One region of the Stenotrophomonas sp. 59 genome, then DNA from elsewhere that is predicted to be linked to it. Evidence: riboswitches for the same ligand, from Rfam matches in the RefSeq annotation. Region 1 holds a riboswitch; the other holds the start of a gene.

Evidence for each region. Region 1 has a riboswitch for thiamine pyrophosphate ahead of thiC (phosphomethylpyrimidine synthase ThiC). Riboswitches for the same ligand answer to the same signal wherever they lie in the genome.
Region 2: another riboswitch for thiamine pyrophosphate. It lies ahead of QP552_RS00765 (TonB-dependent siderophore receptor); the one in region 1 lies ahead of thiC (phosphomethylpyrimidine synthase ThiC).

Annotation. Positions count from the first base shown of each region.
Region 1 is NZ_CP127408.1:3,726,907-3,734,748, forward strand. It holds gene QP552_RS17190 (ion channel) at 1-352, opposite strand, end outside; gene thiC (phosphomethylpyrimidine synthase ThiC) at 468-2,312, opposite strand; TPP riboswitch at 2,395-2,495, opposite strand; gene QP552_RS17200 (BCCT family transporter) at 2,751-4,328, shown strand; gene QP552_RS17205 (IS110 family transposase) at 5,051-5,965, shown strand; gene ggt (gamma-glutamyltransferase) at 6,178-7,842, opposite strand, start outside.
Region 2 is NZ_CP127408.1:177,532-185,373, forward strand. It holds gene QP552_RS00745 (Dyp-type peroxidase) at 1-918, shown strand, start outside; gene QP552_RS00750 (hypothetical protein) at 988-1,293, shown strand; gene QP552_RS00755 (hypothetical protein) at 1,413-1,829, shown strand; gene pnuC (nicotinamide riboside transporter PnuC) at 2,254-2,826, opposite strand; gene QP552_RS00765 (TonB-dependent siderophore receptor) at 2,835-5,036, opposite strand; TPP riboswitch at 5,107-5,202, opposite strand; gene QP552_RS00770 (phosphotransferase) at 5,312-6,445, opposite strand; gene QP552_RS00775 (glycine zipper 2TM domain-containing protein) at 6,571-6,978, opposite strand; gene QP552_RS00780 (peptidoglycan-binding protein) at 7,225-7,842, opposite strand, start outside.

The DNA of each region.
Region 1 (7,842 bases):
CCTGCAGCATGTAGGCGATCAACGCCCCCGCCGTATAGAAGTACAGCAGGCTTTCCAGCAGCTGCGCCGTGGTCAGCAGCGCGCTGCGGTCCAGCAGAGCGCCAGCCAGCGAGAACACCACCGAAGGAATGGCCAGCAGCAATGCCAGCCAGGTTCCCAACGGACTGCGCTGGACCACCCACAGCGCAAGGCCGAGCACCGCCATGCCGAACATGCCCAGCGCCGCCCGGCCAGCGGCGGTGTCATCGAGCGCCGGGTACAACAGCACCGCCAGCAGTTGGGCCCCCAGCAGCCATGCCGAGGGGTGGCGGCGGGCGATTGCCAGCCAGCGGGTGGTCAAGGCAACAGGCATGGCGTCCTTTCCGCTGGGCAATGGCCGGAGCATAACGGGTAGCGCCGGGCCACGCCCGGCGCTTTTCCTGGACCGCTGCGCCCGCCGGGCATGGCCCGGCGCTACCGGTGCGGCATCATCCCTGGTGGTAGACCTCGGCACCGGCAGCACGGAACTCCTGCGACTTCTCCTTCATGCCGGCCTCTGCGTAGTCGCGCACGTCCTGGGTGATCTTCATCGAACAGAAGTGCGGGCCGCACATCGAGCAGAAGTGGGCCAGCTTGTGCGCGTCCTTCGGCAGCGTCTCGTCGTGGAATTCCTTGGCCTTCTCCGGATCCAGCCCGAGATGGAACTGGTCCTCCCAGCGGAACTCGAAGCGCGCCTTGCTCAGCGCGTTGTCGCGCACCTGCGCGCCCGGGTGCCCCTTTGCAAGGTCGGCCGCGTGTGCGGCAATGCGGTAAGCCATGATGCCGTCGCGCACGTCCTGGCGGTTGGGCAGGCCGAGGTGCTCCTTCGGCGTCACGTAGCAGAGCATGGCGGTGCCGAACCAGCCGATCATCGCCGCACCGATCGCGCTTGTGATGTGGTCGTAGCCCGGCGCGATGTCGGTGGTCAGCGGGCCCAGCGTGTAGAACGGTGCTTCGCCGCACTCACGCAGCTGCTTGTCCATGTTCTCCTTGATCAGCTGCATCGGCACGTGGCCGGGCCCTTCGATCATGGTCTGCACGTCGTGCTTCCAGGCAATCTTCGTCAGCTCACCCAGCGTCTCCAGTTCACCGAACTGCGCTGCATCGTTGGCATCGGCGATGCAACCCGGGCGCAGGCCATCGCCCAGCGAGAAGGTCACGTCGTAGGCCTTCATGATTTCGCAGATCTCTTCGAAATGCGTGTAGAGGAAATTCTCCTTGTGGTGCGCCAGGCACCACTTGGCCATGATCGAACCGCCGCGGCTGACGATGCCGGTGACCCGCTTGGCGGTGAGCGGCACGTAGCGCAGCAGTACGCCGGCGTGGATGGTGAAGTAGTCCACGCCCTGCTCAGCCTGCTCGATCAGGGTGTCGCGGAAGATTTCCCAGGTGAGCGCCTCGGCACGGCCATCGACCTTTTCCAGCGCCTGGTAGATCGGCACGGTACCAATCGCCACCGGCGAGTTGCGGATGATCCATTCACGGGTTTCGTGGATGTGCTTGCCGGTGGACAGATCCATCACCGTGTCGCCGCCCCAGCGGATCGCCCACACCAGCTTCTCCACCTCTTCGGCAATGCCGGAAGACACGGCGCTGTTGCCGATGTTGGCGTTGATCTTGGTGAGGAAGTTGCGGCCGATGATCATCGGCTCGCTTTCCGGATGGTTGATGTTGTTGGGCAGCACCGCACGACCACGGGCGATCTCGTCGCGCACGAACTCAGGCGTGATGATCTTCTGGATCGACGCACCGAACGCTTCGCCCGGGTGCTGCTGCAGCAGGCCGGCATCGCGGATCGCGTCCAGCCGCTGGTTCTCGCGGATGGCGACGAATTCCATTTCCGGGGTGATGATGCCGCGCCGCGCGTAGTGCATCTGGGTGACGTTGGCACCGGCGCGTGCGCGGCGCGGCAGCGTGCGCGCCGGGAAGCGCACCGCGTCGAGCTTCGGGTCATGTTCGCGGTCGCGGCCGAACGAAGAGCTGAGGCCGTCGAGCAGTTCGGTATCCCCCCGTTCTTCCACCCAGCCACGGCGCAGTGCCGGCAGGCCTGCGGACAGGTCGATATGCACGTCAGGATCGGTGTAGGGACCCGACGTGTCATAGACCGTCACCGGCGCATTCTCTTCGCCGCCGAACAGCGTCGGCGTGCGGGTCAGTGCGATCTCGCGCATCGGTACCAGGAGGTCCGCGCGTGAACCGGGCACATGGATCTTGCGCGAACCGGGAATCGGCCGGGTCACGGATTCGGAGAGTTGCTGGGCCTGTTGCTGCAGGGCGGAGAGCTGTGCGTTCATCGGGCATCGTCCAGGAAGGTCAGGGACGAAGCGGCGGCGCACGGCACCCGCGCACGGACGGTCCTTGGGCGGAGTCCGGGCACGGCTGCATTGCAAAGCTTCCCTACGCCGGTATGAGCCGGATCAGGTTCCAAGGGACTGTCTCAACCGCGGCCACATGGCCCGGTACCCCCGCTTCTTGCTGCGCATTAGAGCATAGACCGCCCACCTCCGGTGGTCGGATCCGCATTCCTGCGGAAAGCAGATCCGACCCTGATCGTCATTCGTTAACAGAACCGTGACGTCGCGTTCAGTAACGTGCACGCCCATCGCGTCGCTGAGATCGATGCGTCCCTCGCCGCCTTCGCGGCCCCTGCCCGGTTCGCGCTGCATGCCGCCGGCCCTTCGCTGCAAGCTCTGCTCGCTCCCCTCAATCCCCTTGATCGGAGAAGCTCCTTCATGGTGTTTCGCGTTTCCATCGCACTGGTTCTGCTGCTGGTGCTGCTGGCCGGCATCGCGCCCGGCCCCTTCAATACCGTTGTGCAGTCCATGCTGGCCGAGGTCATCCGCAGTGTCGGCTGGCTGTACCTGCTGGTGGTGTTCCTGGCACTGGTGTTCCTGATGTACCTGGCCTTCGGCCGCTTCGGCAACCTGCGCATCGGCGGCGAGGACGCCGAACCCGAATTCTCCCGCGCCAGCTGGATGTCGATGCTGTTCGCTGCCGGCATGGGCATCGGCCTGGTGTTCTGGGGTGCGGCCGAGCCGATCTCGCATTTCAGCAAGCCGCCTGAGGGGCTCGCGCCGCAAAGCATGGACGCCGCGCGCGCATCGATGCGCTATGCGTTCTTCCACTGGGGCCTGCACCCGTGGGCGATCTATGCGCTGATCGGCCTGGCGATGGCGTGGTTCCAGTTCAACCGCAATGGCCGCGGCCTGGTCAGTGACATGCTGCAGCCGATCATCGGCCGCCACCATCGCGGCTGGATCGGGCGCGTGGTCAACATTGCCGCGGTGGTTGCCACCGCGATCGGTGTCGCCACCACGCTCGGCTTCGGCACCATCCAGATTGCTGCCGGCATGGAGCGCGTGTTCGGCCTGCATGCAGGGCCGCCGCTGCAGCTGGTGATCATCGCGGTGGCGTTCGTGCTGTACATGGCATCCACCGCCAGCGGCGTGGAGCGCGGGGTGAAATGGCTGTCCAACTTCAACCTGGCGTTGGCTGCGCTGCTGGCGGCCATTCTGCTGGTGCTGGGGCCGACCGGTTTCATCTTCGATACGTTCACCACCACGCTGGGCTCCTACCTCAACCAGCTGGTGACGATGAGCCTGCGCATGTCACCGTTCTCCGGCAGCACCTGGGTGGCGGACTGGACGATCTTCTACTGGGCCTGGTGGATCTCGTGGGCACCGTTCGTGGGATCGTTCATCGCACGCATCTCGCGTGGCCGCAGCGTGCGCGAGTTCGTGATCGGCGTGGTGCTGGCACCGACGCTGCTGGGCTTCTTCTGGTTCGCGGTGTTCGGCGGCACCGCGCTGTGGGCACAGATCTTCGGCCACGCCGATCTGGTGCAGGCGCTGGGCAATGGCTACGAGACGGTGCTGTTCACACTGTTCGACAGCATGCCGCTACCGCTGTTGCTGTCGTGCATCGCGCTGGTACTGCTGATGATCTTCTTCGTGACCTCGGCCGATTCAGCAGTACTGGTGCTGGCCAGCATGTCCACCGACGAGGCCGGCGACCCACCGTTGAAGCGCAAGCTGGCCTGGGGCATTGCGGTGGCGCTGATTGCAGCGGCGTTGCTGCTGGCCGGTGGACTGGACGCGCTGCAGGGCATGATCACGATCGCGGCATTGCCGTTCGCGTTGCTGATGGTGCTGGTGATGGTGTCGCTGTACCGGGTGCTGGACCAGGAATATACGCGCGAGCGGCGGCAGGCGCAGCGCCAGCGGCACATGATCGATGCGTGGATCGCGCGCGAGATGGCGGCGCAGGAAGAGACCCAGGCGGAGGCGGCACGCGCGCACGATCAGGATTGAGGGTTGTTTTGCAGCCTGCGGCTGCACCGCTTTTTTCAAGCAACGGCAACAGCAGAAGCGGCTCTGGGTTTCTGCTGGCTGGGCGGGGCGGTGTGGGCGGCCAGGACACGCCGTAAACCCGTCCATGGGGGCTCGATGGCGCCATCCATGGCGCCAACGGTCCTGCCCACCCACACCGCCCCACCCCCGACAGCTTCCGTGTGACGGTTGGTTTTCCACGCTTTGCGTGGAAGAGGTGTATCGGAAAACAAGAAGGGGTCGGATCCGTTTTCCTGTGGAAAACGGATCCGACCCCAACCCACAGCGCGCGGCTGTTGCTGTTGCCTTTGCTTTTGATCTTTTTCTTCTTCCTGCGGTGGCGGCCACGGAAACTGTCAGGGGCCGGGCGGGTGGGCTGGGTGGGGGTGTCAGCCGCATGGGCCCGAGGCATGCCTCGGGCGGGTTGGGCAGGACGCCCAACCCCGGTCTTGCCGTGTGCGCAGGACAGCGCACACGAGCAAGCGGCTGCCAAGCCTTATCTGATCGGAATCTGGCAGCGTAGGTGCCGAGAGCCGGCGTGGGCCGCCGTACAAGCCTGGATCTCGACGATCGCCATGTAGCTTGGCGCCCACGCCGGAATCTCCCTTGATCCGCCCGAACAGTTGCTGGAGCTGACACTCGCAGTGATAAGACTGGGCAAGCGGGGGAGCTCTCGACCCTTCCAGACTATACGGAGTCCGGTAATGAACGGGATCGGGATTGATGTCAGCAAGCGCCAACTGGATGTCGGCACGACGGACGGAGAGACCCTGCAGGTCTGGAATAGCCGCTCCGGCTTTTCTGAGTTGGATGATTGGCTGAAGAAGCGTCCGGTCAGCCAGATCGTGCTGGAGGCCACCGGCGGCTACGAGCGGCCGGTGCTGGATTTTCTGCACGCAGCGGGCCATCCGGTGGTCCGCGCCAATGCCCTGCGGGCCCGCAGGCTGGCCCAGGGGATGGGCCAGATGGCCAAGACCGACCGGTTGGATGCCTATGCATTGGCGCAGATGGCAGCCTTGGTGAAACTGCCCGCCTACCAACCGCTGGAGCCTTGGCAGCAGAAAATGCGGGAATTCGTGCGGGCACGTCGACAGGCGATGCACGCGCTGACCATCGCGCGGCAGCAGCAGGAAATGGTCGGTGATCGTGAATTGCGCCGGCTACTGCAGGCCAACATCACCCGCTTGCAGACGCTGGTTGAACGTCTGGGAAAGCAAATTGCCGAGCAGGTTGCCCATCAGCCTCAACTGGCTGTCCTGAAGTCGATGAAAGGCGTTGGCTCTGGCCTGCAGGCGGTATTGGCAAGCTATCCTCCCGAGTTGGGGAAGATCAGCGGCAAGGCCATCGCCAGCCTGGTCGGTGTAGCACCCATGTCCCACGACAGCGGGACCATGCGCGGCAAACGAAGCATCCACGGTGGCAGGGCCGAGATCCGCCAAGTGCTTTACATGGCCGCCATGTCGGCCATGCGGCATGAGCCTCGACTGCGAGACTTCTACCAGTCGCTGCGGGCCCGCGGCAAGGAAGGAAAAGTGGCCATCGTGGCGGTGATGCGGAAGATGCTGGTGATTCTCAACGCCCGCGTACGCGACGCCCGAAGCAGACCGATCCCCGCCTAAGGACAGTCGCAGCGTCCCTCCGGAGGCTGCCGGCCAGCGGCCGGCACTACCGTGCCTGTCTGCCGGAGAGGGCCAGGCCTCCCCGGCAACACAGTTGCTACACGGACGTACTTGCGGCGCCCCCCGACCAGCCCACCCGCCCGGCCCAATCACGCAAGCCGGCTTCTGAACCCCCACCGCAGGGGGGGGCTCAGCCCGTTGGCCGGGAAACCTCAATACCCCGCCGCCTGCCCATCCTTGCGGCTCTCCGAAGCACCGTAATAAACCCCGGTGTCAGGATCACGCATGATCGCCTGGTACCCACCATACGGGCCGTCGGCGAACACAATGCGATGCCCCTTGCGCATCAGCGCGCGCACCGTCTCGTACGGGAAGCCGGTTTCCAGATTCACTTCGCCACCGTCGGTCATCGCCGTCGCCTGCCCGGTCGGTTCGGTGGAACCTTCGTGCTGGATGCGCGGTGCGTCACCGGCTTCCTGCAGGTTCATGCCGAAATCCACCAGGTTCATCACGATCTGCGCATGACCCTGCGGCTGCATCGCACCGCCCATCACGCCGAAGCTGGCGTACGGCTTGCCGCCCTTGGTGATGAACGCCGGAATGATGGTCTGGAACGGGCGCTTGCCCGGCGCGTATCCGTTTGGATGGTTCTTCTGCAGCACGAACATCTCGCCGCGGTCCTGCAGGATGAAACCCAGTCCTGGAGGTGCCATGCCACTGCCCATGCCACGGTAGTTGGACTGGATCAGCGACACCATCATGCCGTCGGCGTCGGCCACGGTCATGTAGATGGTGTCGCCCACTTCCAGCTGTTTCGGCGTACCCGGCTGCACTTCCTTCAAGGCCTTGTCCATCGAGATCAGCGCGCGGCGCTGCGCCGCGTACTCCTTGGAGATCAGCTTCTGCACCGGCGCCGGCTGGAACGCCATGTCGGCGTAGAAGCGCGCGCGGTCGGCGAACGCCAGCTTCTTCGCTTCCACGAACAGGTGCACATGCTCCGGTGAACCAAACGGAATCTTCGAGAAATCGTAGCCTTCCAGCACGTTGAGGATCTGCAGCGCGGCGATGCCCTGGCTGTTCGGCGGCAGCTCCCACACGTCGTAGCCGCGGTAGTTGCTGCTGACCGGCTCGACCCACTCGCCATGGTGGTCAGCCATGTCCTGGTAGCTCAGGTAGCCGCCGTTGGCCTTGAAGTAATCGCCGATGGTGTGGGCGATCTCGCCCTTGTAGAACGCATCACGGCCGCCGTCGGCAATCTTCTGCAGGGTGCTGGCCAGGTTCGGGTTCTTCCACATCTCGCCCTTGCGCGGAGCGTGGCCGTTGATCGTGAACTGCTCCTTGAAGCCCGGGTACTGCGACAGCTTCGGCACCGAGCGGTCCCAGTAGTAGGCGATCACTTCGGCCACCGGGTGCCCTTCGCGGGCGTAACGGATGGCGGGGGCCAGGTTGTCGGCCATCGGCTTGCGGCCGAAGCGGTCGTGCAGGGCGAACCAGCCATCGACCGCGCCGGGGACCGACACCGGCAGCGGGCCGGTGGCCGGGATGTCCTTCAGGCCGCGGCGCTGGAATTCGGCCAGGGTCAGCGATTTCGGCGAGCGGCCCGAGCCGTTGTAGCCATAGAGCTTCTGCGTCTTCGGGTCCCAGACGATGGCGAACAGGTCGCCGCCGATGCCATTGCCGGTGGGTTCCATCAGGCCGAGCGCGGCGTTGGCGGCAATCGCCGCGTCCACTGCCGAACCGCCGCCCTTCATCACGTCCAGCGCGATCTGGGTGGCCAACGGCTGCGAGGTCGCGGCCATCGCGTGCGGGGCGATCACCTCCGAGCGGGTGGCGAAGGTCTGGCCGGTGATGCGGTCGGCGGCGAAAGACAGTGCAGG
Region 2 (7,842 bases), 1.1 Mb from region 1:
CAGCAGATCACTGCGCCGCTGACCCATTCGGCGGCGTTCCTGGTGCTGAAGGTGAAGGATGACGAAGCGTCGATCGCCAAGGCGCGCGAGGTGCTGGCCAGTACCGACGATCTGATCAAGAACACCGCCATCCGCGAGATCGAGCGCACCTTTACCTGCAACGTCGCCATCGGCCACCGCGTGTGGCAGCCGCTGGTGGGCACCACGCCGCCGCGTGAGCTCAAGCCCTTCCGCGAGATCAAGGGCGCGGCCCACACCGCCGTGTCTACACCCGGTGACCTGCTGTACCACATCCGTGCACGAACCATGGACCTGATCGTGGCGTTCGAGCGCAACCTGCTGATGGCCTTCGGTGATGCGGTGGAAACGGTCGATGATGTGGCCGGTTTCCGCTACTTCGATGGCCGCGACCTGCTCGATTTCGTCGATGGCACCGCCAACCCGGAAGGACTGTCGTTGCCGGAAGCCACGATCGTGGGTGGCGAAGACCCGGAGCATGCCGGCGGCAGTTACGTGGTGGTGCAGAAGTACCTGCACAATCTCGATGCGTGGCGCGCACAGAAGACCGAGGCGCAGGAAGCGATCATCGGCCGCACCAAGCACGACAACATCGAGCTGGATGACGCACCGGCGGATGCGCAGAAGTCGCACAAGACTCTGTGCACCATTGAAGACGCCGACGGCGAGCACGAGATCCTGCGCGACAACATGCCGTTCGCCAACCCGGGCCGTGGCGAGTACGGCACCTATTTCATTGGTTACACGCGCCGCCTGTGGGTGATCGAGAAGATGCTCGAGCGCATGTTCATTGGCAATCCCGCGCCGCTGCACGACCGCATCCTCGATTTTTCCACCGCCACCACCGGCGTGACCTTCTTCGCGCCCTCGCGCAAGGTACTGGCCGACCTGGCGGAGTGATCAACGTATGCGTATGCATCTGGAGGACGTATGTCTGTCTTGAGAGGCCCCTTCCTGGCGACATTGTTCATGGGTATCGCCGGCTGCTCGACAGCACCGGGTCTGCTTGAACAGGCACCCGAGTCATTTGATTCTTCGAAATCGGTGCAGCAGGTGACCGTGTGCCTGTCCCAGACGTGGACCCAGCGCAACAAGGTTGTGCGCGTGCTGCCCACCGAATCCGGGCAGCGTATTGTCATCGACAACCCTGTGAACCATGGGGTGATTGCCATTGTCGAGCTTGCCTCTGCCCCGGCCGGTACGTCTGCACGCTACTGGAAGGGCGCAGGCCTCACTGGTTGGACGCGCGATGATCTGAAGGCCTGCCTGGACTGATCGAAGGCAATCCTTCTCAGTTGGGTAAGCTCGACGCGCCGCGCCATCACGGCCCGCCATCTGCCTGTCATCTATCGCGCCGACCATGTCGTGCTGGATGGGAGTGCAGGAGGCCGGCGATGGTCAAGACCAGGAACAGGACCGACGCGCGGCGTTGGTGGCGGCCGTTGGCCGCGTTGTTCGGCGCGTTGGCACTGGGGAGTGCCAGTGTTTCCGCGCAGGAGGCCCCTGCGCACTGGATGGCCTATGCCGCTGCGGTGGGTGGCCAGCTGCAGCAGCGCCTGCAGCAGGAACAGGATCCGCAGGCGCAGCGCGTGGTGGAGTGGCTGCGGGCACACACGGATACACCCACGCCGTTACCGGTGAGCCTGTGGATTGCGGCGGACGGCCGCATCTCGAAACTGGAGTTCGACAGCCTGGGTGACCGCCAGGTGGATGCAGATCTGCGCGCGACCCTGCAAGCGGCGCCGCTGCAGGCCGCACCGCCTGCTGACATGCGCCAGCCGCTGCGGTTGGGTCTGGTGCTTGACCGGTAGATCCACGCCATGCGTGGATGGGCCTACCGGTGACCCCTCAGCCACGCATGGCGTGGCTCTACTGTGGATGGCCAGCGCACAGCCCGGCCATCCGTATCAACGAACCGGCGCCACCTGCCGACATGCGCCAACCGCTGCGATTGGGTCTGGTGCTTGACCGGTAGATCCACGCCATGCGTGGATGGGCCTACCGGTGACCCCTCAGCCACGCATGGCGTGGCTCTACTGTGGATGGCCAGTGCACAGCCCGGCCATCCGCATCAACGAACCCGCACCGCCGGCCGACATGCGCCAACCGCTGCGGTTGGGTCTGGTGCTTGACCGGTAGATCCACGCCATGCGTGGATGGGCCTACCGGTGACCCCTCAGCCACGCATGGCGTGGCTCTACTGTGGATGGCCAGCGCACAGCCCGGCCATCCGTATCAACGAACCGGCGCCGCCTGCGGTTCGCGTGCGGCCGCACTCCATGCACGCAGGCCGAACGCGGCCAGGCCCAGGAAGAACACGTACAGCGCGGCAGTCACGTGCAGCGACTTGAACAGGTACGCGCCCACGTAGACCACGTCCACCACGATCCATACCCACCAGCAGGCCACATGGCGGCGCGCCTGCCACCACTGGCCAACCAGGCTCAGTGCGGTCAGCATCGCGTCCAGCCACGGCAGCGCGGCGTCGGTGAAGGTGTGCATGCCGGCTCCCAACGCCACGCCACCGCACAGGCCGATGGCCAGGTCGCGCAGCAGCTTGCCGCGCGCCAGCGGCACGATGCGGATGCTGCCTTCATCGGCAGCATGCTGGCGCCAGTTGAGCCAGCCATAGACCAGGAAACCACCAAAGGCGACCTGCAGCAGTGTGTCCGAGTACAGCTTGGCCTCGGCGAACACCAGCCCGTACAGCGTCACCGACAGCAGGCCCACCGGCCATGCCGACAGCCGGCGCCTGGCCATCAGCCAGACGCCGAGGATGCTGCAAAGGGCGGCGGTCCACTCGAGCATGACGCCGCTCACAGCGCGAACGTCACCGACAGGCGCGCCTGTCGCGGTGCGCCGGGGAACAGGTAGTAGTCACCGCCGCTGCTGCCGGTATCGCGCCAGTAGAAGCGGTTGAACACGTTGTCCACCGACAGGTTCCAGGTCACCGCACGTTCGTGCAGGCGGTGCTGGAAACGCAGGCCGGCGTCGAACACCGAGTAGTCCGGTGCACGCACGCCGCCATCGGCACGGGCCACGTTGGCACCGGCATAGCGCCAGCCGCCGGTCACATCCAGGCCCTGCACGAACGGCAGCGCATAGGCCACGTGCACGCTGGCCCGCACCTTCGGCACGTTCACCAGCTGATGGCCTTCATAGGTGGGCGTGCCGGTATCGCGAGCACGCGCCTGCAACACGCTGGCGCTGGCCACGATCTGCAGTGCATCGGTCAGCTGGCCGTTGGCGGTCAGCTCCAGGCCGGTGTGGGTCTGCGTGCCTTCCTCGACGAAGGTGTAGCCGACGTCGCTGTTGTCCGGCTTGGCGTATTGGTACGGCTGCGAAATGCGGAATACCGCCGCACCCAGGGTCAGCGCCTCGACCGGCACGTACTTCACGCCCACTTCCAGCTGCCGCGACTGCACCGACGGCAGGAAGGTGTCGGCATTGCTGGTCCAGAACGGCGCTTCCTGGCCCAGCGAAATGCCGCGCACGTAACTGGCATAGGCGTTGAGCTGGTCGGTGGCCTTCCACACCAGTGCGGTCTGCGGCAGGAAGCGCGACAGGCGGCTGTGGCGCTGCGGGGTGCCGCGCTTGTCGTAGGCGCGCTCATCGAGGCGCACGAAGCGGCCACCGGCCAGCCACTGCCAGTCGTCACCGAAGCTCATCCGGTCCAGCGCGAAGAACGCGGTCTGGCGGCTGTCCAGGCGGCGTGCGGACGGGCCGGGCATCTTCGGCGACGGCTCAAACACCGGCACCGGTGTTTCGTGGATGTTGCTGGTGCCGACGTACTCGTTGACGCTCGGGCGCTTGTCCACGGTGCGGCGGAAGTAGTCGGCGCCGATGGTCAGCTGGTGGCCGATGCTGCCGGTCTCGAAGCGGCCACGCAGTTCGGCGCGCGCCTGCTGGTTGCGGCGGGTATCGTCCGGGCTGCGGTAGTCGTAGATGTCGTAGTCGCCGTTGGGCGCGAAGTAGTTGCCCGGCACGCTGCCGTCGGCGCACTGCACGGCGTAGTAGCAGCCGTAGGCGAAGGCGACGTTGTCGTCGATCACCGACCGGCTGTGGCCTACCGACACGCGCGACTGCCAGGCGTCGTTGAAGTCGTAGGTGTGCAGTGCGGTGATGTTGGTGCTGGCGATATCCACCGGGCGCTGCCACGGCTGGTAGCCGAGCAGATGCTCGCGGTCGACGCCGCGCGGCAGGTCACGCGCGCCCAGCAGCTGGTAGCCGGACACCGAACGCTGCGAGCTGGTCTGGTAGTTGGCATCCACTTCCAGCTTGCCGCGTTCGCCGATCAGCCAATCGGCCGCCAGCGAGTAGAAGTTGCGGCGGCCATCGGCGTGCTCGACATAGGAGTTGCTGGAATCCCACGCGGCATTTAGGCGAAGGCCGAAGCGCGGGGTGATCCAGTGGCCGACATCGACGGCGACGTAGCGCGAGCCTTCCGAATCGGTGCCGAGCGTGGCGGTGCGCACCTCGGCCGGACGCTTGCCGATGTAGTTGATGATGCCGCCCGGCGCCATCACGCCTGCGGCCAGGCCGGCTTCGCCCTTGAGGATTTCCACCGACTGCACGTTCTCCAGCGCCAGGCGCTGTTCGCCGGCGATGGACAGGCCGTTGAAGCGGTAGCCGGTGGCGGCGTCCAGCGCGAAGCCGCGGATGGCGATGTTCTGGTAGTAGCCCACCGGCGCATAGGCATCGCCCAGTGAGGCATCGTTGCTGGCCAGCTCGGACAGTGAACGCACCTGGCGGCGGTCGAGGTAATCGCGCTCGAGCACGTTCACCGACGCCGGCGTGTCCTTCCAGGAACCACCACCGAAGGTGTTCACGCGCGAGGTATCGGCCTTCGGCTTGCCGGCCTGCACGCGCACGGCCGCCAGTTCGGTCGGCGAGCGTTCGGCGCCGCTGGCAGCCGCATCGGGGGACGCATCGGGGGACGCATCGGCTTCGCTGGCATGCAGCGGCAAGGCGGCGCAGAGGGCGAGGGAGAGCAGGGTGGGGCGCAGGCAGCGGTTCATTCGGTTCGTCTTCGGACAACAAGGGAGACGAAGCGACGGCGCGCAGGTGCACCGGCCCATGATGGGGGTGTGGCTGCGGCTCAAAGCTCCCTACGCCGGTGCAAACCGGATCAGGTTCCAAGGGACTCTCTCAGCCTGGCAGATCCAGGCACCCCCGCTTCAGGTGACCATTTCACTACAAATGGTACGGATTTGCGAGCCGGTGCCCTTCAGGCTGCGGGGTCAGATCCCTTTCCGCAGGAAGGGGATCTGACCCCAACGGTGTACCAACCGGGTCATGCCGCGGTGTGCAGCGCCTGCAGCAGTGCCTGCCCCGGCGCGCTGCGGAACCATGCCGGATGCCCCAGCATGAACGGCTGCCAGGCCACGTCCGCATTTGCGGTCGAGCCGGTGATGCCTTCGAAGTACTCCACTTCGGACAGTGCGAAGTCGAAATGGACCATCGGCAGCAGGTCGGCCAACAGATGCACGCGCGTACCCGACAGCGGCAGCACTTCGCGGTAGCCGTCAAGCAACGCCAGCGCAATGTCGATGCGCACTGCATCCATGCCGCGCTCGAGTTCCAGCCACGCCACCGCGTTGCGCTCGATCGCGGTGGCGAGGTCGAACAGCGCGCTGGTGGGCGAGGCCAGGCCGAAATCCAGCACGGTACTGACCTGCCCGTCGCGCCACAGCAGGTTGGACACATGCCAGTCGTTGTGCGCCCACAACTGGGGTTCGTCGCGCAGGCGCGCGGCCAGGCCGGCGTGCCACGGCAGCACGTCGCGCTGCAGCTGCGCTTCCCATGGGATGCGTGCGAGGTAACGTGCCAGACCCGGGCGTGCAGTCAGGTCGGCCTCGATTGCTTCGATCGGATCGTCGGCACGGATCAGATCATCGCGCGCGACCAGCAGGTGGGTACTGCGCTGTGGCGCGTGGTAGCTGGCGGAGGCACGGTGCAGCCGCGCTAGCATGCGGCCGGCTTCGCGTGCCTGTGCGACATCGGTCAGCAGCGACCACGACACGGCGTCGCGGTAGACGTCTTCGCCCACGCCGACGGCATGCAATTCAAAGGTCCATTCGCCGTGTTCGACGGCAGTGCGGCCATCGGTCGCCGCCAGCACCTGCACCACCGGTACGCCCTCTGCGGCGAGATGAGCGATGAAGCGATGCTCCTCTTCCAGGCAGGCCGCGCTGCGCACACTGTGGTGATGGCGCTTGACGAACACCGCGCCGTCCACGCCGTCCACGCCGTCGACGATGGCGGCGGCTGACAGCGGCCGCGGGCTGTGCCAGCGGGGCTGGCTGTGCTCGCCCAGCTGCAGGTAACGCGCGCTCAGCCACGCGATGTCCGCGGCGCTGATGGGTGGCCAGTCGGCAGCGACCTCGTCGTTGTTGAGGCCCTGCACGCGGTGGGAGGAAGACGTCATGCAGCAGCCCGAGTGGGAAAAGTCACATCCAAGGCTGCGCATTCAACGCCATGACCGCGGCCAACGCAAACGGGCGGGTCATCGACCCGCCCGTCCCTGCATCAGCATGGGTGATGCCGACGCGCTTACCAGCCGCGATGGCGGCCGCGGTCGTTGTAGTAGCGGTTGTCGTAGTAGCGCTCGCGCTGCCAGCGGCGATCGTCACCACGGTCGTAGTAGCCGCTGCGGTAATAGCCACGATCGTAGCGCCGGTCGTAGCGGTTGTCGTAGTAGCGATTGTCGTAATAGCGACGGTCGCGGCGGTCGGAGGTGGTCAGGTTGCCGATCGCGCCGCCGGCCACGGCACCACCGACGGTGGCCGCAGGATCGCCGTTGGAGAGCAGATTGCCGGCCACGCCACCGACCACGGCGCCGACCAGGGTGCGCTTGTCCTTCCTCGACATCGCGCTGGCATCGCTGACCACGGCGACACCGGCACCCAGTGCCAGGGCCATCGCCAGACCACGGAAGCTGAGTGTGGAAGTACTGAGCATGTTCGTTCTCCTGTGAGGTGCATGCCACGCTGGGCAGGGAGGGCGCGGGCGCCCCGGCTGCCGTGGAGACCACGCTGACGTTCCAACATTGCCGGAACATTGCCTGGCCCACCGTGCGGCTTGCGCATTCATCTAGCGGCAGGTGGCATGAAGCAAGGCTGAAAGCGGCCGCGGCCGCTCAGCTGGCAGAAAGGGAAAGGGCCGCGCATGGCGCGGCCCCTCCCCGGTCTGCAAGGCGCTGCGGGCTCAGACGCCCATGGCCTTCTGCGCCTGGCGGGCCTGTTCCTGCTGCGCGTCCTGCTGCTGGTGCAGCACGTTCGGCGCGCCCTGCACCGCACCGCTGCTGAGCGCGATGCTCTGCTCGCTGGCGGCGCGGGTCTCCACCGCGACACGGCTGGCCGCCGGGTCACCGATCGTGCCCTGCACGGCAAACAGGCGTTCACCATTCGGGCTGGGCACCACCGAGTCGATGCGCTGCAGGCCGGCGGCGTGGGCTTCCCTGGTCAATGCCGCTGCGGTGCTTTCCAGCGCGTGGCGATCCTTGAAGGTGCCTGCCGGCATCAGCTCCAGCCCCTTGCTGGCCTGGATGAACAATGGATTGCGCGGGTGCCGCTCGTCGTTCAGCAGCGGGCGCTCGCGAGCGTCCCTGATCGCCTCCAGGGTCTTCGCGCCGACGACGCCGTCAGCGACCAGCCCGTTGTCCTTCTGCAGCTGGCGTACCGCCGCGTCGGTGTTGCGGCCAAAGCGACCGTCTTCGACCAGCGGCTTGCCATCGGCACCGACATAGCCCAGGTGGCCCAGCTGTTCCTGCACCGTGCGCACGCCGTCGCTGTGCGCGCCCTGCTTGTACAGTTCGGCCTGCGG